2 regions of the Virgibacillus sp. L01 genome follow, and region 2 is predicted to be linked to the other one. Evidence: a T-box and tRNA genes for the amino acid it is inferred to sense, from the RefSeq annotation. Region 2 holds a T-box; the other holds one or more tRNA genes.
The links. A T-box is a leader RNA that pairs with one kind of tRNA and senses whether it is charged. The one in region 2 lies ahead of thrS (threonine--tRNA ligase), so its partner is inferred to be a tRNA-Thr.
Positions count from the first base shown of each region.

Region 1: it has a tRNA-Thr gene. The T-box ahead of thrS (threonine--tRNA ligase) is inferred to sense a tRNA for this amino acid. The anticodon was not compared.

Region 1 covers NZ_JBQQCP010000017.1:356-11,526, forward strand. Annotated here, with positions in the region: tRNA gene ACTWQM_RS19410 (tRNA-Asn) at 11-85, shown strand; tRNA gene ACTWQM_RS19415 (tRNA-Thr) at 93-165, shown strand; gene ACTWQM_RS19420 (hypothetical protein) at 262-501, shown strand; gene ACTWQM_RS19425 (hypothetical protein) at 599-769, shown strand; gene ACTWQM_RS19430 (YwaF family protein) at 794-1,525, opposite strand; tRNA gene ACTWQM_RS19435 (tRNA-Glu) at 1,769-1,843, shown strand; tRNA gene ACTWQM_RS19440 (tRNA-Val) at 1,878-1,953, shown strand; tRNA gene ACTWQM_RS19445 (tRNA-Thr) at 1,963-2,038, shown strand; tRNA gene ACTWQM_RS19450 (tRNA-Tyr) at 2,077-2,161, shown strand; tRNA gene ACTWQM_RS19455 (tRNA-Gln) at 2,175-2,245, shown strand; tRNA gene ACTWQM_RS19460 (tRNA-Lys) at 2,290-2,362, shown strand; gene ACTWQM_RS19465 (hydroxymethylglutaryl-CoA reductase, degradative) at 2,566-3,855, shown strand; gene mvk (mevalonate kinase) at 3,852-4,817, shown strand; gene mvaD (diphosphomevalonate decarboxylase) at 4,922-5,899, shown strand; gene ACTWQM_RS19480 (phosphomevalonate kinase) at 5,913-7,010, shown strand; gene rocF (arginase) at 7,738-8,640, shown strand; gene ACTWQM_RS19490 (CPBP family intramembrane glutamic endopeptidase) at 9,017-9,676, opposite strand; gene ACTWQM_RS19495 (Spo0E family sporulation regulatory protein-aspartic acid phosphatase) at 9,783-9,944, opposite strand; gene sigW (RNA polymerase sigma factor SigW) at 10,097-10,660, shown strand; gene ACTWQM_RS19505 (zf-HC2 domain-containing protein) at 10,676-11,171, shown strand, end outside.
Region 2 covers NZ_JBQQCP010000008.1:106,590-117,760, forward strand. Annotated here, with positions in the region: gene mutM (DNA-formamidopyrimidine glycosylase) at 1-376, shown strand, start outside; gene coaE (dephospho-CoA kinase) at 390-995, shown strand; gene ACTWQM_RS14990 (glyceraldehyde-3-phosphate dehydrogenase) at 1,167-2,198, shown strand; gene speD (adenosylmethionine decarboxylase) at 2,357-2,737, shown strand; gene ACTWQM_RS15000 (hypothetical protein) at 3,270-3,512, shown strand; gene ACTWQM_RS15005 (cytosolic protein) at 3,606-4,007, shown strand; gene nrdR (transcriptional regulator NrdR) at 4,032-4,502, shown strand; gene ACTWQM_RS15015 (replication initiation and membrane attachment family protein) at 4,549-5,883, shown strand; gene dnaI (primosomal protein DnaI) at 5,895-6,827, shown strand; gene ytxC (putative sporulation protein YtxC) at 7,383-8,240, shown strand; T-box leader at 8,302-8,524, shown strand; gene thrS (threonine--tRNA ligase) at 8,787-10,733, shown strand; ribosomal protein L20 leader region at 10,890-11,017, shown strand; gene infC (translation initiation factor IF-3) at 11,164-11,171, shown strand, end outside.

The DNA of each region.
Region 1 (11,171 bases), on a different contig from region 2:
TATATATTATTCCACAGTAGCTCAGCGGTAGAGCAATCGGCTGTTAACCGATCGGTCGTAGGTTCGATTCCTACCTGTGGAGCCATTTTAATGCTTCCATAGCTCAGCCGGTAGAGCACCACCATGGTAAGGTGGGGGTCAGCGGTTCAAGTCCGCTTGGAAGCTCTTACGTTAAACATCTATTTCCCAAGGGATTTAGGTGTTTTTATTTATGAAGAATATTCGATTAATGTATTATAAGTATAAGGACGGAGTGGTAAAATGTCAGCACCAAAAGAAGTAAGGAAGCAACGCAGAGAACAAATTGCTAGTGAAATTATTTCATCAAAAGAAGCTTTGGAAATTCTAGGCGTTTCACGTATGCGATTAAGCCAATATGTAAATGACGGTAGGGTAAAACCGATTAGAAGTGGTATATATTTAAAAGACGATATTGTGGCTTTTAAAGAAGCATTTAGAGAAGCGAGATCAAATAATGAATGGTTAAAAACGTTTGAATAGACGTTATGCATATTGACTTTTTTAAGGTATCTTTATCGATAAGCCAGGTTTTTTAATATATAAATGATATAAGAATAAATAGACAGGTGGTTTTAAAATGGGGAATGGGTTATCGTTGCTTATAATATTAGCTATTGTAGTAACTATAGCTGAAGTGCTTGTGGCTTACTTTTTGATCAAGAAACATAATATGAAAATTTGGCAATCTTTGTATACCTCGTTACCGGTAATTGTAATCGTTTGGGTAGTAGCTATTATGTATTCTTAACAAAAAATCAACACTCAACTAATTTTACAAGTTGAGTGTTGATTTTTCACGTTTAAGTAATTTATAAATCTGAAGCTGAACAAAGAAAACAATAAACGCTAAACCACATAAGTTCACATAATACCAAATGCCATTGCCAAGCACGTCAAGTGGTGTGGTAGCTGTAGGTGTATGGGAAAGGTAGAGGTAATTGGAATTTAATAATGGATTAATAAAGAAACCAATTATAATAGCATAAATTAATAGGTATCCATAGACTTCAAGTAGTGATTTAAACTTAATCTTTAAGGAACTGGTTGCGACAAGAAAAATACTTGTCCATGATATGGCAGTATGATGGACAAAAAACTTCCAAAAGCGATAGTGCGGATAGTCATACGGCAACTCTGGAGTAACTAATGCCAGGAAAGCAGGGATAAGACCAATAAAAAAAGTGATTTGTATAAGCTTCCTGTTGTGAGTAACTAACGCAATTGCCCCTGTTATACCTGCAATTCCGCAAAGATGCAATGGTGTGTGCTCTTGTAAGCTCCATATTCCAGTTAATGCTGTCCAGGTTTGATAGGATACTTCTGATAAAATTAACAGACTAAATAAAATCCAACGTATTGTATTGTGTAAATATGTATTAGATAAGATCTTTTTAAAAAATACTATAAATAGTATGATCCCAAAAAAATATATAAGCAGCATAACAATGTGACTTAAACCAAACGCAATAAATGGCTCGCCACCTAAACTTAACCAGTTCCCCATATAATTCCCCCAAATTGTTAAAAGTTACAGTCTATATCTCCATTATATTGGTAGCAAAAGTGTTTGAAAATAAAGAATTCCTATTTTCCCTTTACAAAGATGCTTAATCTATATATAATAAAATTCGTTGGTTTATGACAAGCCCTTTTTTGGCAGCTAAGTAATTATAAATATTTTTTACTGCATAGACAATTCTTATATGTGTAATAATTATAGTATTTTTATTACATGAAACCATTGTAAGGCCCGTTGGTCAAGTGGTTAAGACACCGCCCTTTCACGGCGGTAACACGGGTTCGAATCCCGTACGGGTCACCATTAATTCTTAGGAAAGTCAGTAACCTAATACATAGGAGGATTAGCTCAGCTGGGAGAGCACCTGCCTTACAAGCAGGGGGTCGCAGGTTCGAGCCCTGCATCCTCCACCATTAATATATGCCGGTCTAGCTCAATTGGCAGAGCAACTGACTTGTAATCAGTAGGTTGGGGGTTCAATTCCTCTGGCCGGCACCATTTTTTATGTATAATTTATAGAAATGTAGTTAAAATATGGAGGGGTAGCGAAGTGGCTAAACGCGGCGGACTGTAAATCCGCTCCCTCAGGGTTCGGGAGTTCGAATCTCTCCCCCTCCACCATAATTTACTTAATTGGGCTATAGCCAAGCGGTAAGGCATCGGGTTTTGATCCCGTGATCCTAGGTTCGAATCCTGGTAGCCCAGCCTTTTTTTATTTTATGAGGTTTTTCGGGCAACATTCCTGACATGAGCCATTAGCTCAGCTGGCAGAGCATCTGACTTTTAATCAGAGGGTCGGAGGTTCGAATCCTCCATGGCTCATCAATTTATATGAAAAAACACTAGCGTAAATACATAACACATATTATAATAGCAGATAAACAAGGTCGTTATGATTACCAACAACCTTGTTTATTTGCATTTTGTACTGTTTTTTTACATAATAGATACAGTAATTTATTCATTAATAAAAAAATGAACAATTTGACATATATAAATTATGCTAGTTAAAAGGATGAGATGGTATGAAAACTTCTAGATTCCCTGGTTTTTACAATATGACTGTTGAGGAACGCAGACAGTTGTTGACTACGATGGATACGTTCACTGATGAAGAAAAAGATTATTTGTTTTCAAACGAACCTCTTCCAACTGACACGGCGGATAAAATGATAGAAAACGTAGTCGGGACTTTTCCGCTTCCATTAGGATTAGGATTGAATTTTTTAATTAATGGGAAAGAATATGTAATACCAATGGCAATTGAAGAACCATCTGTTGTTGCCTCAGCAAGCTATATTGCAAAAACTGTCAGAAATGCTGGAGGGTTTACTACAGAGGCGACAGATCGTGTTATGATTGGTCAAATTCAAGTAGTAGGCTGTCCGGATTTTCAAGCAGCAAAAGAGGCTGTTTTAAAGGAAAAAGATGCATTGATTGCTGATGCTAATGCTGCATACCCCAGTTTAGTAGCTAGGGGTGGTGGCGCAGAAGATCTAGAAGTTAGAGTATTAAATGAAGAATCAGACTCAAAATATGGTCAAATGCTTATCCTTCACGTTTATATAAATACTTGTGACGCAATGGGAGCAAATATCATTAACACAATGGTTGAGTCACTTGCTCCGACAGTCGAGACTATCACGAAAGGGAAAGTATATTTACGGATCCTTTCTAATTATCCAGATCGTTGTCTTGCACGTGCGCGTTGTGTCATTCCACCTGAATTATTACAGACAGGCAGTTATACAGGTGAAGAAGTGCGTGATGGCGTTATTCATGCCTATGAGTTTGCCGCATCGGACCCTTACCGCGCTGTTACCCACAATAAAGGGATAATGAATGGTATTGATCCCATCGTTATTGCAACAGGTAATGACTGGCGTGCTGTTGAGGCTGGGGCCCATGCACACGCAGCGAGATTTGGGAAATATAGCTCGATGACAGAATGGTCGAAGGATGAGGACGGGAATTTAGTTGGTGAATTAGAACTCCCTATGTCTGTCGGGACTGTAGGCGGTTCGACCCATGTTCACCCAATTTCTAAACTTGCATATAAAATCTTAGATGTTGATTCGGCACAGGAGCTTGCACAAGTTATAGTTTCTGTTGGACTTGCACAAAACCTTGGTGCACTTAAAGCCTTAGCAACCGATGGTATTCAGAAAGGTCATATGGCTTTACATTCTCGTTCTGTTGCCATTGCAGCAGGAGCTACAGGGGAGATGATTGATATCATTGCTGAACGATTAGTAGATGAAAAAGAAATCCGTGTTGGAAAAGCTAAAGAAATGGTGGAAGAATATATAAAATGAGTGCAGAAAAAGCAACAACTTCAGAACAAACAGCTATAGGTATAGCTCATAGTAAATTGATCTTAATCGGGGAACATGCAGTTGTACACGGGCAACCTGCTATTGCGCTTCCTTTCCCGTTAGTAGGGGTGGAATCAGTGATTGATTATGTTCCAGGCTCGGTAAAGATTGATAGTACTTTTTACCATGGTCCGCTTGAATCTGCTCCAGAGTCGCTGGAGGGGCTTGCAAATTGTATTAAGGCAACCTTAAATTATCTTCAGTTACCATGTGAGGATCTTTTAATACGGATTAAATCATCTATACCACCCGGAAAAGGACTTGGATCAAGTGCTTCGGTAGCTATTGCGGTAGTGAGATCATTATTTGCTTATAACAATCAGGACTATTCAGAAGATGAACTCCTGAACCTAGCTAATATTTCGGAAACGTATGCGCATGGTGTTCCTAGTGGTATCGATACACTAACAATTACTTCGGATTTCCCAGTCTGGTTTGAGAAGGAACTGCCTTCTGATTTTATTGAACCTAAAGGTGATTTTCACTTTATTGTTGCCGATTCAGGCAGAATGGGTGATACACGTTTAGCTGTTGAATCAGTTGGAAACTTGTTCAAATCAGCTCCAAGAAGAATACAGGCCAAGCTTGACCGTATTGGTGAAATTACGCATCGAGCAAGACATGCGCTTGAGAGTGCGAGCAAGCATTTACTAGGACAGATGTTAAATGAAGCACAAAAAGAACTGGAAGCACTAGGCGTAAGTGATGCAGGCCTAAACAGGTTAATCTACTTTGCGCGACAGGAAGGTGCCTTAGGTGCCAAATTAACTGGAGGCGGAAATGGCGGTTGTATTATTGCCTTAGCACGTAATGAAGTACACTCTAGGCAGCTATCTGAAAAGCTGAAAAAATTCGGCGCACACACGGTATGGCCTTTTGTTCTAAGAAAGAAGCCTGAATAAGCATCAACATTAGAAAACGTGGCTTATCATCAAGCCTTAGTTGCATATATGCAGTAAGGGAGGATATTTGTATTTTCTAAACTGCGACACAGAGGGGATATACAATGAAGGCATCAGCCAAAGCACATACAAATATTGCCTTAATTAAATACTGGGGCAAACGGGATGAATCGTTAATACTCCCGATGAATAATAGCCTCTCATTGACTTTAAATGGATTTTATACAACGACTACAGTTGATTTTAGAGAATCGTTAACAGAGGACAGCTTTTATCTGAATAATCAACCGGTAAGTGGTGTGGAATATGAACGGGTCACATCTTTTTTAGACCTAATTCGGGAATATGCAGGAAAACCGAATTTATTTGCAGAAGTTCATTCTACTAATTATGTTCCGACAGCAGCTGGATTTGCATCATCTGCATCAGGGTTTGCTGCATTAGCAACAGCCGCTGCCAAATCGCTTGGACTTAAGGTAAGTGATGAAGAACTTTCTATCTTAACTAGACAAGGGTCAGGGTCAGCCTGCAGATCAATTTACGGGGGTTTTGTAGAATGGGAAAAAGGAGACAGGTCTGATGGCTCTGATTCTTATGCTATTCAAGTAGCACCTGCAAACCATTGGGATATTCGTGTCGCTGCAGTCGTTTTATCCTCTTCAGCAAAGAAGGTGCTGAGCAGGGAGGGTATGAAGCGGACAGTTGATACGTCTGCTTATTATTCCAGCTGGGTTGAAAGTATTCCAGATGATCTCAATAATATTAAAGAGGGTATAAAGAACAGGGATTTTGAGAAAGTAGGAGAAATAGCTGAGGCAAATTGTCTTAGAATGCATGCCACTACTTTGGCTGCCAACCCACCTTTTACGTATTGGCATGACACAACGCTGGCAGTAATGCAATCTGTCCAGGAACTACGTGAAAACGGGGTTTCAGCATATTTTACAATTGATGCTGGTCCAAATGTAAAAGTTCTTTACCTGCCAGAAAACGAAGAAACGATACAAAGTACGCTCCGTGAAATACCTGGGGTTGATGATGTTATTGCAAGTCGAGCAGGTCAAGGAGTATCCTATATTTAGGAGTTGAAACGTATTGCCAACTACACCATTGAGCCTTAAAGTCCCCGGGAAATTAATGATAGCAGGGGAATTTGCAGTACTTGAAGCCTATCAAAATCTAGTCGTTATGGCGGTTGATCGTTTTGTTTATGTGACATTAACACAACAGGATGAAAACCGTCTTTCTTTGCTGAACTTCGAATTAGCTAACCTCGAATGGACCTATCATGAAAAGAAGGTCAACATAAAGACAGCTGACAAGCGTGTAAAGTTTGTTGAAGATGCTATGTCAGTAGTATATACATATTTAAAAGAAATGAACGCTTCTCCAGCTAATTTTCATTTAGAAATCCGCAGTGAACTTGATGACGAATCTGGTCGTAAATACGGATTAGGTTCTAGTGCCGCTGTCGTTACATCTGTGGTTGCTGCCATTTTAAAAAAATACCTACCAAAAGAGCCATCCGCTAAATTGATTTTTAAGTTAGCGGCTATTTCGCATGTAAAAACACAGGGAAGTGGTTCAGGCGCTGACGTAGCTGCATCATCCTATGGTGGTTTTTTACAATATGCCTCATTTCAAGCAGAATGGCTACAGTACGAATACGAGCAGGCAGTTACCATTCGTGAATTAGTTGAAAAGGATTGGCAGTATTTATCTCTTAATCCTATTAAGTTACCAGCTAATGCTTACATGTGTATTGGCTGGACTGGAACCCCTGCTTTGACTGGGAAATTAATCGATAAAATTAAACGCCTTAAAACAGAGAATAATACATTATATGAGCAATTTCTTGATGACAGTAATAAGGCAGTAAGTACCTTTATCAAAGGAGTTACTGAAAAGGATGTTGCACTTATTATTGAGGGTACGAAACTGAACAGACGTGCGTTAGCTACTGTAGGAAAACACGCTAATGCAGAAATAGAAACCCCGATGTTGCAAAAGTTGTGTGATCTTGCTGAACAGCACGGTGGGGCAGGTAAACCATCTGGAGCAGGCGGCGGTGACTGCGGGATCGCATTTCTGCCATCTGAAGAACAGGCTCAGAAGCTTATGAAAGCCTGGGAAGAGGCAGGAATTAAACCGTTGGATATTCAACTTAATAAGGCTGGTGCAGCAGAAATATAAAGCAGGCTAGGAACATAATAAAAATTTCCCACTTTAAAGACAATAATAACAGGATAGATCTTTCGAACGTTCATTTTCAATGGTTGGATTTAATAAGTAGCTGATATAAAATGCGACGTAGTGAAGATATTTTTCTGTTCTAATGATTGTTTAGTGCTTAAACTCGTTCCGGCAGAATACTACGCTTTCCATGGGCAAGACCTCAGCCTCCTCCGAGGTCTTCGTAACGTGCTTTTCCCATAGGAGTCTACGTATTCCGCCTCCACTGGAAGAGGCTTCCTGATTAGAGGTGGGAGTGTTCCATATGGTTAAGAAGCAATGTCACAATAACTTCATCACGTTTTGCTGCTAATGGCTCAATTCATTCTTAGCAAATTTCTGCAGCATATCTTGAACTTCCAATTGATCTTTATCAAATAATAGTGCATCCATAATACTTCACCTCAATCTAATTTTTAAAATCGGAAAAGCTGGAGCTAATATATAACTAAAATGAATGAATGTTCATTCATCAGATGATTAAAAAAATATACTGAAATAATCTACTGATTCTCACCCTCATTATGGAATAAGTGAAAGTATACTTAATTACTTTCAAATTCATTATAACATGATTTTAAAGTTTTATTCCAACAATCATTCTTCAGTGTATATATATACATATTTTTGTCGAGTTGAGTCATTACCTGTTTTTTGGCTAAAATAATAAGGTAGAGGAGGAATTCAAATGAAGAAAAATATGTCTATAATTGGCGTGCCGATGGATCTTGGACAAAGTCGGCGCGGTGTTGATATGGGGCCAAGTGCCATCCGATATGCAGGTGTTGTTGAAACACTTGAAAATTTAAACTATGATATTAAAGATCTGGGTGATGTGCCGGTTTCCCGCCCTGATAGCAAATATGAGAAACAGGAAGATAATTTACGTAATTTACAACAGGTGGCTGATGCAAATCAGAAACTTGCAGAAATGGTCGACAAGGAAATTACCAATAACCACTTTCCATTAGTATTAGGTGGTGATCATAGTATTGCTATTGGCAGTCTAGCAGGTATAGCGAAGCACTATGAAAATTTAGGCGTAATCTGGTATGACGCGCATGGTGACTTGAATTCTGGTGATACATCGCCATCTGGTAATATTCACGGCATGCCCCTTGCTGTAAGTTTAGGTATCGGGAATGAAAAGTTAACGAACATACTTGGCTATCAGCCGAAAATCAAGCCTGAGAATATTGTAATAATAGGTGCCCGTTCACTTGATCCGGGAGAAAAGGACTTGATTAAAGAAAGTGGCATAAACGTATATTCCATGCATGAAGTGGACCGTTTGGGGATGCCAGCTGTAATGAGCCAGGCAATAGATTACTTAAAAAATCGTACAGATGGAGTTCATTTGAGTCTGGATTTAGATGGATTGGACCCAGAGGAAGCCCCTGGTGTAGGAACACCGGTTATTGGCGGGTTATCCTACCGTGAAAGCCACTTAGCAATGGAGATGCTTGCAGAGTCCAATATCCTTACTTCTGCAGAATTTGTTGAAGTAAATCCGATTTTGGATCATAAGAATAAAACGGCAACTGTTGCTGTCGGATTAATAGGATCGCTGTTTGGTGAAAAGTTGAAGTAGTCGTTTGGAAGTACAATTTGATTATTGAGTGAAATGGAGCATTGGATTGCAAAGCAATTGATGCTCTTTTTGGCAGTTAAGAAACCAACATAAGAACGAGGATCCAGACCCATGCTCGAAACGCAGTTTTTGTAACAAATAACGGAACAAGGATCTGCCGAACAATCGGTGCGGATCCTCATTCCGCTAAAAGGAGAAAATGCTGTTCTGAAAGGGGGGAACCGGATCCTCGTTCCGCTAAATGCATAAAATCAACGGTATATTAGGGTGAAAAATGCAAATAACGGAACGAGGATCCAGAACCATGCTCCAAACGCGGTTTTTGTAACAAATAACGGAACCAGGATCCGTCTTCTCAAGGTTAGTTGGACACCTGTTAAAATATCGCTATTAATGCAATGATAATGATCGCTGAGTCAGCAATAATGTGAACAAGCCATGAGTTATAAATATTACTTGAGTTTTCATTGAGCCAATTAAACACTAATCCTACTGAAAAGAGTCCAAATAGTGCTAACAGGAATAATCCGATGTTGAACCAGGTAAGAAAGATTGCTGTATGGTAGATCGCAAACAAGAATGATGAATAGATATAGGCAAATAGCCGATGTTTCTGCTGTAGATTTTTAAAAATAAACCCTCTGAAAAAAATCTCTTCTAAAAATGAATTGCCGACTATAATATAAATACTGATAAATAAAAAAGTATCACCAGTGATGTTTTTCTGTGCCAGGTTTTCACTAATTTGGGTGAAGTCAATATGCTCTTTTAAAACAAGGTATGCCCCGAAAAGAATGAGAAATGCTCCAATTCCCAAACCGGCACTTATTTTTAATCGCCTGGTGTCGATTCCTCGTGTCGCAAAGTAGGTGGTTTTGCTTTTGGCTATGTAATGAAAACTAAATAGTACGAGGAAGAAAATGAACACCTTTGCCATCGTTTTATAGAGATATTCGAAGGAGAGAACTTGCTCAATAATAAATAATATTGCGATTGATAACGAGCTTAATAAGACAATTAATTTTTTTTCGGTCATGAAAACACCTGCTACGAGTTTTTTTCTATTGTAACATTTTAACAGAAAAAAAAGACATCCATCTTTGCATGTCTTTTTACCCTTTTTCTCTCTGTTTTTGGTGTATTTAATAAATAATGAAGTTACTATTGTATTCATTAAGTAGCTTGTCTAGTTTTTTGCTGGTTTGAATTACAACTTCAGAGGTCAATCCATGGGTGTTGCTTAATGTAATTAAGGTATTACGACAATCCTCTATTTTTTCTAATAATATCGAATTGTTTTCCACAAAACCGGCCTCCAATCTAGTATAATGTATAATGTATTAAGTAATTACCCAATAAATCAGGAAAGTAAACAATTTATATATAAATTTTTGAAACCTTACATAATGTTAATTCGTATATGTAAAATACCGCATAGTAAGCGGAGGTACTTATAATGGACTTGGTAATTAAAGAGAAAATAAAGCAGGTTAAAAGAGGGGATCAGTCCGCCTACGAGGATGTTGTCTCATTTTATCAAAATAAAATTTATCAGCATGTTTACCGGATGCTTGGAAATCAGCATGAGGCTGAAGATATTGCACAGGAAGCTTTTATTAGGGCGTACATTAACATTCATTCGTTTGACGATCGGCGCAAGTTCTCGACGTGGCTATACCGAATCGCCACTAATTTAACAATTGACCGGATACGAAAGCGTAAGCCTGACTACTATCTCGATGCTGAAGTGAAGGGGGCTGAGGGCTTAGATATGTATTCGCGGCTTGCGACTGATGAACCGCTGCCTGAAGAGGAAGTGGAAGGATTGGAATTACAAAACTACATCCATCAGGAAATTTCTACACTCCCACCCAAATATAGAGGTGTGATTATTCTTAGGTATTTAGAAGAGTTTTCGCTTCAGGAGATAAGTGACATTCTGGATATTCCACTGGGAACTGTAAAGACGCGAATCCATCGGGGCCGTGAAGCACTAAGGAAAAAGCTTCGCCATGTGTAAAGGAGTGTGATCAACTTGAACTGTAATAAGGACACTATAGAGCTAATGCATAAGTACTTGGACGGTGATTTAACCAAACAGGAAGAAACGAAATTGCGCGGTCATTTAGAAGGTTGTGAGGACTGCCAAAAGCACTTCCATGAGTTGAAGCGCACCATTACACTTGTCCAAAGTACAGAAAATATTTCTGCACCAGCAGATTTCACCGCCAAAGTTATGGAAAAATTACCTACAGAAAAGAAGCGTGTGAGGTATAAGCGTTGGTTTAAAGCACATCCAATTGTTACATCGGCAGCAATCTTTTTCATATTTATGTTTAGCGGTATTTTTTCAGCATGGAATCAGCAAAGTGAACTGGTTGTCTCCAAGCAGGAAAACCTGGTAATTCAAGGTGATACTGTTATTGTTCCAGAAGGGGTTACCGTATCTGGGGACTTATTAGTCAAAAACGGTATTCTTAAAATAGATGGAACGGTCGATGGCAATGTAACCCTAATAAATAGTGAACTTA
Region 2 (11,171 bases):
ACTCAAAAAAACGGAACGCGTTATTAAAGCAGCGTTACTGGACCAAAGTATTGTTACTGGATTAGGAAATATTTATGTTGACGAAACGTTGTTTAGAGCAAATGTTCATCCTTTGAAAAAGGCAAGCAGGTTAACAAAAAAAGAAGTTAGAATAATACAGGAACAAGCAATTCTTACACTAAAGGATGCGGTTGCCAAGGGAGGTACGACAATCCGTTCCTATGTAAATGGACAAGGCGAAATGGGGATGTTTCAACAGGAGCTATTTGTTTATGGACAGGAAAATCAACCTTGTAAACAATGTGGAAGGCCAATTGTAAAAATGAAGATTGGCGGACGTGGCACTCACGTTTGCATATCCTGCCAAAAAAATTAAGTGAGGTATAACAATGGCACTAATAATCGGTTTAACTGGAAGTATAGCCAGCGGAAAAAGCACCATATCATTAATGTTTGATGATTTTAATATTCCAGTAGTTGATGCAGATAAGTTATCACGTGAAGTTGTAATGCCAGGGGAGAAAGCATATGAGCAAATTACAGATACATTTGGACAGGAAATATTGCGTGATGATAAGACGCTTGATCGAAAAAAATTAGGCAGTATCATCTTCAATGATGAAACAAAACGTAACCAATTAAATGGAATTGTCCATCCTGCTGTAAGAGAGAAAATGCTGGAACGAAGAGATAGTTATGTCAAGGCCGGAGCCGACTGTGTTGTTCTTGATATTCCATTGCTGTTTGAAAGCAAGTTAACTGGTTTTGTCGATAGAACAGTTGTTGTATACGTGGACGAAGAAGTCCAAGCGCAGCGGCTCATGGAACGTGATGAATATTCAGAGGAAGAAGCATATCAACGGATTAACGCCCAAATTCCAATAAAGGAGAAAGCAAACCTCGCCGATGCAGTGATTGACAATAATGGAACGAAACAAGCGTCTTATCACCAGCTGGAAGTCCTGTTAAAAAAATGGAATGTAAATAAGTCTTAGAATTTGGCTTATCAATATCAACAAGCCAATAAAGAAGTTCTTTACTGCTAAGAAGCCTAGGAATAAAATTTCCTAGGCTTTTATCAACTTTTAAGCACATTTTCATATAAATATGTTATACTATTTATGACAAAAAACTAAAAGAGTATAACATATATAGGAGGACTACAAATGAGTAAAACCCGAATTGCAATTAACGGATTTGGACGAATTGGACGTATGGTCTTTCGTCAAGCTATTACAGATAATCAGATAGAGGTTGTCGCAGTGAATGCAAGTTATCCTCCAGAAACACTTGCGCATTTGATAAAGTATGATAGTGTACATGGTATTTTTGACAGACAAGTGAAAGCGCTTCATGAAAGTTTGGAAGTTAATGGGAAGGAAATTTTGTTAACAAGTGCTCGTGAACCCGAGAAGTTACCATGGAAAGAAAATGATATTGATGTAGTTGTTGAAGCAACAGGGAAATTTAAAACAAAAGAAGATGCTGGTTTACATTTACAGGCAGGAGCCAAGAAGGTTGTCATTACCGCACCAGGAAAGCAAGTTGACAAAACAATTGTAATGGGTGTGAATCAGGACACATATAATCCGGAAGAGGATAATGTGATCTCCAATGCTTCCTGCACGACTAATTGTCTTGCGCCAGTAGTTAAGGTATTGGATGACAACTTTTCAATTATCAACGGATTAATGACAACTGTTCATGCGTTTACAAATGATCAACAGAATTTGGATAATCCGCACAAAGATTTACGAAGGGCTAGGGGTTGTACACAATCCATTATTCCAACTTCAACAGGTGCTGCCAAGGCTTTAGGAGAAGTGATACCCAGTATGAATGGAAAACTGCATGGTATGGCGCTTCGGGTTCCAACACCCAATGTCTCGTTAATTGACTTGGTTATTGATGTGAAAGAGTCCGTATCAATTGAAGAGGTTAATAACGTATTCAGAAAAGCTGCTGAGAATGAACTTGCAGGAATAATTAAGTATAGTGATGAACCACTTGTTTCAATAGATTATACATCAACAGATTATTCTGCAATTATCGATGGACTGTCAACGATGGTTATGGAAGATAACAAGATTAAGGTATTGGCTTGGTATGACAATGAATGGGGTTACTCAAAACGAGTAATTGATCTAACCAGATTTGTTGGAAACTATATCAACCAGCCACAAATGAAAATTTCTTAACTATTGCAAGTAAATTAAAATAAGTTTATACTTTTCCATGACTTCTATATTAATGGATTCCTGCTTAAAAGGTTAGAATCTTATTGGACTTACTTCCATAGCGAAAATATAGTTGCATATAAAAAGATACTCAACTTATATTAAGGTGGAATCTTGAAATGGATACAATGGGAAGACATGTTATTGCTGAGTTATGGGATTGTAATATAGATATTCTAAATAATATGAAGCAAATTGAGCAAATCTTTGTTGATGCAGCTGTAAACGCTGGAGCGGAAGTTCGCGAGGTTGCTTTCCATAAATTTGCGCCACATGGCGTTAGTGGCGTGGTTATAATAGCAGAATCACATTTAACAGTCCATAGTTTTCCTGAGCATGGCTATGCAAGTATTGATGTTTATACATGCAGTAATACAATTGATCCAAATGTAGCTGTAGATTATATTATACAAGCATTAGAGACCAAGACATTTGAACATGTTGAAATTAAAAGAGGTAAAGGTCCTGTTAAGGTACAGCCATTTCAAAAAATGTTATAAATAGAATGGAAAGGAGGATTGACCAAAATTAATGGTTAATCCTTCTTTCTTAGTTAGGAAATTAAAATTCTTTCTTAACTGAGTCAATTTCATAAATTTATTATCATCATTCAATTTTCGCATCTATAAAATAATCTCAAATAGCCATCTTGATAATTTTAGAGCTTTTTTAATTGTTGCCTTGACAACATTAATAGAAATTTTTTGTACACATAAGATATAAAATGCGAAGTAACATGCTGAGTGCTATGACACCGCTTCGAAAATACACTTCGCTTTCCGTGGGCGGCTGATGAGCCTCCTTGCTCCTACGTCGCTGCGTAGTCTCATCTAGGCCTCAGCTCCCACAGGAGTCTACGTGTATTTCCTCCGCTGGGGTTGCTCACTTATTTAAAAAATATATGCATGTTGTGATGATATAAACAAGATTCTTGACCATCTAAACCAGCAGCTGGAATATGCGAGACTCCTGTGGGACAGCGAGCCAAAGAGACCCCACAGAGAGCGACCTTTGCGAGCGAGGAGGCTCGTGGTGAGCCCACGGAAAGCGAGTATATTCCAGCTGCGAGGGTCAGAGAGCCACTATAAATACTACTCGGTACCATTAATTTACTTCGCATTATATATCAAATACGTAACGTTGGTCAAAGTCAACTCAAGTAGTGTATCAGCCTTTCTTGTTCCTTCAAAAACTGCTTTTTTATTGACTTATGAAAATAATTACAACGAAGGTTCTGTATTAGGAATTGGTGATAAGTCAGTTTTCGATGATTAGTCGATTTACTAAAAACATGTTAAAATAGATAGATATATAGTGTACGGATATAGAATTTATACATATGTACTATTTTTTAGATGGGGTGTACAAATGTCGTTTCGTCAAAAAACTGCAAAATATTTTAGTAATCATGCTGAAACAAATGAAAATCATATTGATCCTACGCTTCAAACACATTACTATAAAACAACAAGAGATAAAGGATTAAGCATGCTGGAGAATTATTTTGATAATAACGGAAGCTATCAAATTAATGCTATTTCCAAGGATCACGGTGAAATTAGTGCTACTATTGTTAAAGGAAAAAAGGCCTTTGTCGTTGCAACTGTAATTATGGTGAGACCCCACCAGACGGCGATTGATTTTTCTGTCACAACAGAGTCAGTATTTCCGTTTGATTTAGGCTATAGTACGAAAATCATCCAACAACTATATCAGCAAATAAATAAAGAGCTGCCTATCATTAATAATACGAATAGTCGGAGTCGGTAGCAAAAATGAATGGGGTTGAACGACATGAGATGTTCAAATTGCCACTATAAAAGTACAAAGGTTTTGGATTCGCGACCAATTGAAGAGGCGCGTTCGATTCGCAGGCGCAGAGAATGCGAACAGTGCGGGTTTCGTTTCACAACATTTGAACGGATTGAAGAGGTCCCATTAATTGTTGTGAAAAAAGATGGTACAAGACAGGAATACAGCCGCGAAAAATTAATACGTGGTTTGATTAAAGCATGTGAAAAGCGTCCAGTTCCACTTGAGAAAATTGAAGAAATTGCCATTGATGTTGAAAAACAATTACGTAATACTGGTGTATCAGAAATTGATAGTAAAGAAATAGGTGAAATGGTAATGGATCGACTTTCAGACGTTGATGAAGTAGCTTATGTTCGATTTGCATCAGTTTATCGGCAATTTAAGGATTTAACTGTATTTTTAGATGAATTAAAAGACTTAATTAAAACAGATAAGAATGAAAACACCTGAATAATCGATTCAGTGTCATGTTTGGAGAAGAGAAAGGGTTAGAATAATGAGTCATATCGGAAAAATTTTGCCAATCGAAGGGTATCGAGTTTTGTTTAAAGGCAATTTGCCAGTTGATTATGCAAAGTCGTTAACTCACTTGTATCAGCCATTAATTGGTATACAAGCATTTTCGTTATATCAAACCCTATTGAACGAACTTGAATTTCAACATGGATCATCAGTCCAAACACATCATACATTAATGAACTATATGAACTTGCCGTTAGATGATATTTATCGGGCAAGGTTAAAACTTGAAGGTATCGGACTGCTTAAAACGTATCAGAATTACACAGATGACCAAAATTCATATATATACGAGTTACTAAGTCCGTTTTCACCAGCAAACTTTTTTGCAGATGAAATGCTGGCTCAATTACTATATCATCATATTGGAGAAACTAAATTTAAATTATTGAAAGAATACTACACCGAACATGGAAAAAGAGAAGGTTCAAACATAACAGCATCTTTTAATGAAGTTTTTCAAACGTTTCAGCCATATCTGGAAGGGATGGAAGTGATTGATGATCAAGACGAATCAGTCACAGAGTCTGCAATTGATTTTACCTGGATGGAACAAATGCTGAAGCAGCGCATGGTTCCGGCTAATAGAGTGTTGACTTCGGAAAACAGAAAGTTAATTTCCCAGATGATGACTTTATATGATTTAGCAACCTTCGAAGTAGAAAAATCTGTATTATGGGCGTTGACGGATGAAAATTCGCTTAATCGTAATGAATTTAAAGAAGCTTGCCATGATTTATTTAGAAATAAACACAATCAAACAGATATTAGGCTTACTGAAAAAGAAGTACGCACAACAAATGAGACTGTTAGTAATCCAACAACGAAGGAAGACCAGCTTATAACCGAACTGGAAAAAATATCACCGAAACAGCTGCTAGAAGATTTATCGAGTGGTGGTCAGGCATCTGCTCAGGATATGAAGGTGATTCGTGAGGTTATGACAACTCAAGGACTTCCTTCTCCAGTGATGAATGTACTTATCCACTATGTTTTACTGCAATCAAATATGAAGTTGTCGAGAGCATATTTAGAAAAGATAGCAAGCCATTGGTCACGTGCAAACCTGCAGACAGCTAAAGAAGCAATGGCATTCGCTAAGAGTGAAAAAGGCCGATATCAAAAAGAACAAACCAATAAATCAAATTATAAAAAGCCCCAATCCAATGAGGTTGTTCCTGACTGGTTCAAAGAACGGAAAAAGAAGAAGCAAGCTAACTCAAATCAGGCTGGTACGGATACACAAAAGGAATGGGAAGAAACAGCAACATTACTGCGAAAGTACTCCAAAAATAAGAATAATCATTTATAAGGATGATAAAAATGAAGCCGGTACAATCGGAATTAAAAAAATGGATGCAAGAGAATAAAAATTTCAAGGACAACTATATACGGATTAAGCAGGAAGTTTTAAATGATCCTGAAATAAAAGAATTTTTGTCATATCATCCTACACTACCGGAAGAAGAAATTGAGAAAAATCTTATAAAGCTGTATGAATTTAAATCCCAATCTAAGCAGTGTGATAAGTGTAAATCCTTTGAACAATGTCAAAATATGCTACAAGGCTATTCACCTGTTTTACATGTTAAGGATAATGAAATTCATCTATCGTATGAAAAGTGTCACCTTCGACTGGATTATGAAAAACAGCAGCAGCAACAGCAGTTAATTGAGAGTTTGTATATGCCAAAGGAAATACTGAATGCTGCCATAAGTGATATTGATCATGATGCTGAAAGAGGTAGTGGAATCAGGCAGTTACTCCTTTTTCTAGAACAAACGAAATCTGGACTCCCAGCAAAAGGTATATATTTTTATGGCCCTTTTGGTGTTGGAAAAACATACCTGCTTGGAGCTTTGGCAAACGCGTTAAAAGAACATAATATATCATCCATGTTAATTTATATGCCAGAGTTTGTTCGGGAAATAAAGAGTTCTATTAAAGATGATTCGATCAATGAAAAGATTAATTACTTTAAAAAAGCAGATGTGCTAATCCTCGATGATATTGGTGCCGAAACACAATCAGCCTGGTTTCGAGACGAGATACTAGGTTCTATTTTACAATATCGAATGATGGAAAAGTTACCAGTATTTTTCACATCTAACTACAGTCTGGAACAATTGGAAGAACAGCTTGGCCGATCTAATCGCGGTGGAGTTGAAACAGTGAAAGCAGGACGCATTATCGAGCGGATAAAACAAGTAAGTAAAGAAATTTCACTATCAGGAGAAAATCGTCGCGATGGTTAGAATATCATTAGACTAGCATGGAAGATTAAACTCTTTTATGCTAGTTTTTTTGTCAGTTAAGAAATCACCATCTACCATGAAAATATTTTTCATATAGCACATTTGAGGTTAGCGGACACCAGAGACCTTATTTAACACAAATACAGTCATGTAAACCAAAATACATGTAAAATAAGGGCTTTTGTGTCCGGATAACTTCGAGAATGTTACTTTTATATAGAAATAACGTCACCTGTCTCCGCTGAAATCAAGTTAGAGAGGTATTTTCATACAAAATATTTATCTCTTCTATGGCTTGCACGCCAAAGCATAAGGGGACAAACCAAGCTACTTCTTATTATCACTATCGTTTCTCAGCGACATTTGGTGGCATAAATTTAAAAAATATTTAATGCCTCTTTTCACTGGTGAAATTCGATTATAACTGTGAAGGAGAAAGGTAACTTCACGGGTACTTGCCTTCCATTGAATACTAACTTTACTAGTTTCATGGGATTATACATTTTTTCACATGTATGTCCATATAATGTAACAGTTTGGTTCTTGGTGAGGGTGATGTATTTGCTGGAAGTTTATTTTGGATCGGATAAAGAAGTGATTAGTTTTTGTGAGCATTTATTTCAGTATAACAAACAGATTGAATTGCATTGGAAAACAAGTGAGGAATGGGGGAATCATTTAATACTTGATTATCAGGTACCTGGTAATGAAACAATGGAATCCATAGCAAAATCAATGGTTGAGGTATTTGTAGCACATCGGCTGACAAATATGATAAACGGTATAATTAAAGACTATTATTATTATACAAATATGGATGAAATTGAACGCATATTGGATATTACACACTGGATATTCTCCGGTGATGATGCTGATAGTGCTAATGTCAGGAAGAACAAAGATCCAAGTCAATTGTTGCAGTCACTATTCATAGCAAACATTAAGAACACAGAAATAGTTCATTATGATTCAATTGTTAAGTTTCAATTGAAGGTGTTCAAAGACGAGCTTATTTATTTTGTTGGGCTGGCAATAGATGAATTTAAACGGGAGGAGGATCATCAGGCGTTTATTGATATGCTGCGGGAATATGTTGTTAAAAGGGAGCCGTCCTACAACACAGTCCATATACTGCAAGGGGGGCAATTTTCTTTTTATAAACCGAGTGGAAAGCGGTTTACTAAGCTTGAATTGAGAATGCTCATGCAAAAAGAGCCACTCTATATTGTAGGATTGGATGCTGACGAGCTGAACTTAGCACCATTAATTGCAATGGCACCAGAGAAAATAAAAATTTATGGTGACCATCCTTCTGAACCAAAAACATTAACTGTAATCAATGTTTTTCAGGAGAGAGTTGAATTTCAGCCTGTCAGTAGCTTCCCATTCCCATACTATTTAAAAAATAATTAGTAAAGCTTGATTTTATTGTCAATAGAAGCTATAATACGATTTATATATAATCTTAACAAAATTAAAAGTAATGATAAGGATAAAATCATTTGGTTTTTGGATAGATAAGAGAAGGAAGTCATTGGCTGAAAACTTCCATATGCATTCAGATGATTACCACCTTTAAACTCTACTATTGAAACATAAGTAAATAGTAGCGTACAGTCTGCGTTAAAGATCTATGAGCCGCAGTTAACTGCGGGAAATAGGGTGGAACCACGATGTTACCAACGCTCGTCCCTTTGCTTAAATGCAGAGGGATGGGCGTTTTTAATTTTTGACTGTTTTTCTAAGAGTTTATTGCGTATGAAAGTACTTTTACTTTCACGACTGTCAAAAAGATAACGATTGGTAGTATTTAGTGAGGCTCTTCGGCCACGCAGCTGGAATAAATACATTAAAGTATTTAATAACATTACGTCACAGTTAATATCGTACTGAATACCGAAAAGCAACAAGACCTTATTAAAAGATACTCAAATAGAATACACACAAGGAGTGTTACTAATGGCTGAAATAACGATAACTTTCCCAGATGGAGCAAACAAACAATTTCCTATAGGGACAACGGGTGAGGAGATTGCAAGTTCTATTTCGTCAGGACTAAAAAAACAATCTCTGGCGATCAAACTGGATGGTGAATTATATGATCTGAGACGTGAACTCCAGCAAGGCGGTTTAATTGAGATTGTTACATATACCAGTGACGATGGAATTGACATTATGCGCCACTCAACAGCACATTTACTGGCTCAGGCTGTTACAAGGTTATTTGATAATGTCAATTTTGGGGTAGGTCCTGTAATTGAAGAAGGATTTTATTATGATATGGATATGGAACATACGTTAACACCTGAGGATCTTCCGAAGATTGAAAAGGAAATGAAACGAATTATTGAGGAAAACCTGGAGATAGAACGAGTTGAAGTTTCACGGAATGAAGCAAAACGAATGTTCAAGGAAATTGGCGACGACCTTAAACTTGAGTTGATTGATGCAATTCCTGAGGACGAGCAAGTAACAATATATAAGCAGGGAGAGTTTTTTGATTTATGCCGTGGAATTCATGTACCCTCTACAAGTAAAATTAAAGCATTTAAACTGTTGAGTATCTCTGGAGCTTATTGGCGTGGTGACAGCAATAATCAGCAGCTGCAACGTATATATGGAACAGCTTTCCAAAAGCAAGGACAGCTTGATGAACATTTACGTATACTCGAAGAAAGAAAAGAACGTGACCATCGTAAACTTGGGAAAGAATTGGAGATCTTTACTGTCTCACAAAAGGTTGGACAGGGGCTGCCGTTATGGCTGCCAAAAGGAGCAACAATCCGCCGTACTATTGAGCGCTATATTGTTGACTTAGAAGAGCGTTTAGGTTATGACCATGTATATACCCCAGTGCTTGGAAGTGTTGATTTATACAAAACAAGTGGACACTGGGATCACTATCAGGATGACATGTTTCCAACAATGGAAATGGATAATGAGGATTTAGTACTTCGTCCAATGAATTGTCCACATCATATGATGGTTTATAAAAACCAACTATACAGCTATCGCAATCTGCCAGTCAGAATTGCTGAACTGGGTACAATGCATCGTCATGAAATGTCTGGTGCCTTGGCTGGGCTACAGCGTGTTCGTGCTATGACACTGAACGATGCACATATCTTTGCCCGTCCAGACCAGTTGAAAGCAGAATTTATTCGTGTTGTAGAACTAGTACAAAAAGTGTATGAGGATTTTGGAATCAACGATTATTATTTCCGCCTTTCTTATCGTGATCCCGAAGATAAGGAAAAGTACATTGATAATGATGAAATGTGGGAGAAAGCACAGGCTATGCTTAAAGAAACCATGGAAGAAATGAAGGTTGATTATGTAGAAGCGGAAGGCGAAGCTGCATTCTATGGCCCGAAGCTTGATGTACAAGTGAAAACAGCTTTAGGGAAAGATGAAACACTGTCCACTGTTCAGCTTGATTATCAATTACCTGAACGATTCGATTTGACGTATATAGGTGAGGATGGAAATGAACATCGCCCAGTTGTCATTCACCGTGGTGTTGTATCAACAATGGAAAGATTTGTTGCTTTCCTCATAGAAGAGTATAAAGGAGCGTTTCCAACTTGGCTGGCACCAGTACAAGTTAAAGTCATTCCGGTGTCACCTCAAGTCCATATGGATTATGCAAAAAAAGTGGAAGAAAAATTAAGATTCCAGGGTGTTCGGGTTGCAGTGGATGAACGCGATGAAAAAATTGGCTACAAGATAAGGGAAGCACAAACACAAAAAGTCCCATTTGCTTTAGTTCTGGGAGATAATGAAATTGAAGAAAATGCAGTGAACTTTCGTCGATATGGTGAGAAAGAGTCTGAGACAATTGCATACGATAAGTTTGAAACATTAATTACAGATGAAATATCAGGTAGGGAATTGCGCAGAAAGTAAAGTAACACCAGAGCAAATCTTTACCTACTGTACTCGGGCTTTATAACCTGATATAATTATGGTGAGTTATAAATATGCATATATTTCGTTATCAGCTTGTTGACAGAGTAGGAAATACATGCTATTCTATTAAAGTTGAATAAAAATTAAATGATCTGAGACAAGTAGAAGCACCCGCTTCTCACCTGATTGACGCATTCGTGCAGTTGACTGGTTTAAAAACTCTTTTAATAGACTAATGGAGAAGTGTGGGTGCAGTATTGTACCTGCACTTTTTTGCAGTTATGAAAGTATAAAGCTTTCTTAATGCATAAGTGATACGAAAGCGATCGCCATAAGGACTGGCGATAGGCCAAGTTTACTAAAATTTGCTTGTCAATATTGGATCTGTAACACAATTATTTGGAGGTGGCTGGCTATTAGCAAAGAGATGAATGT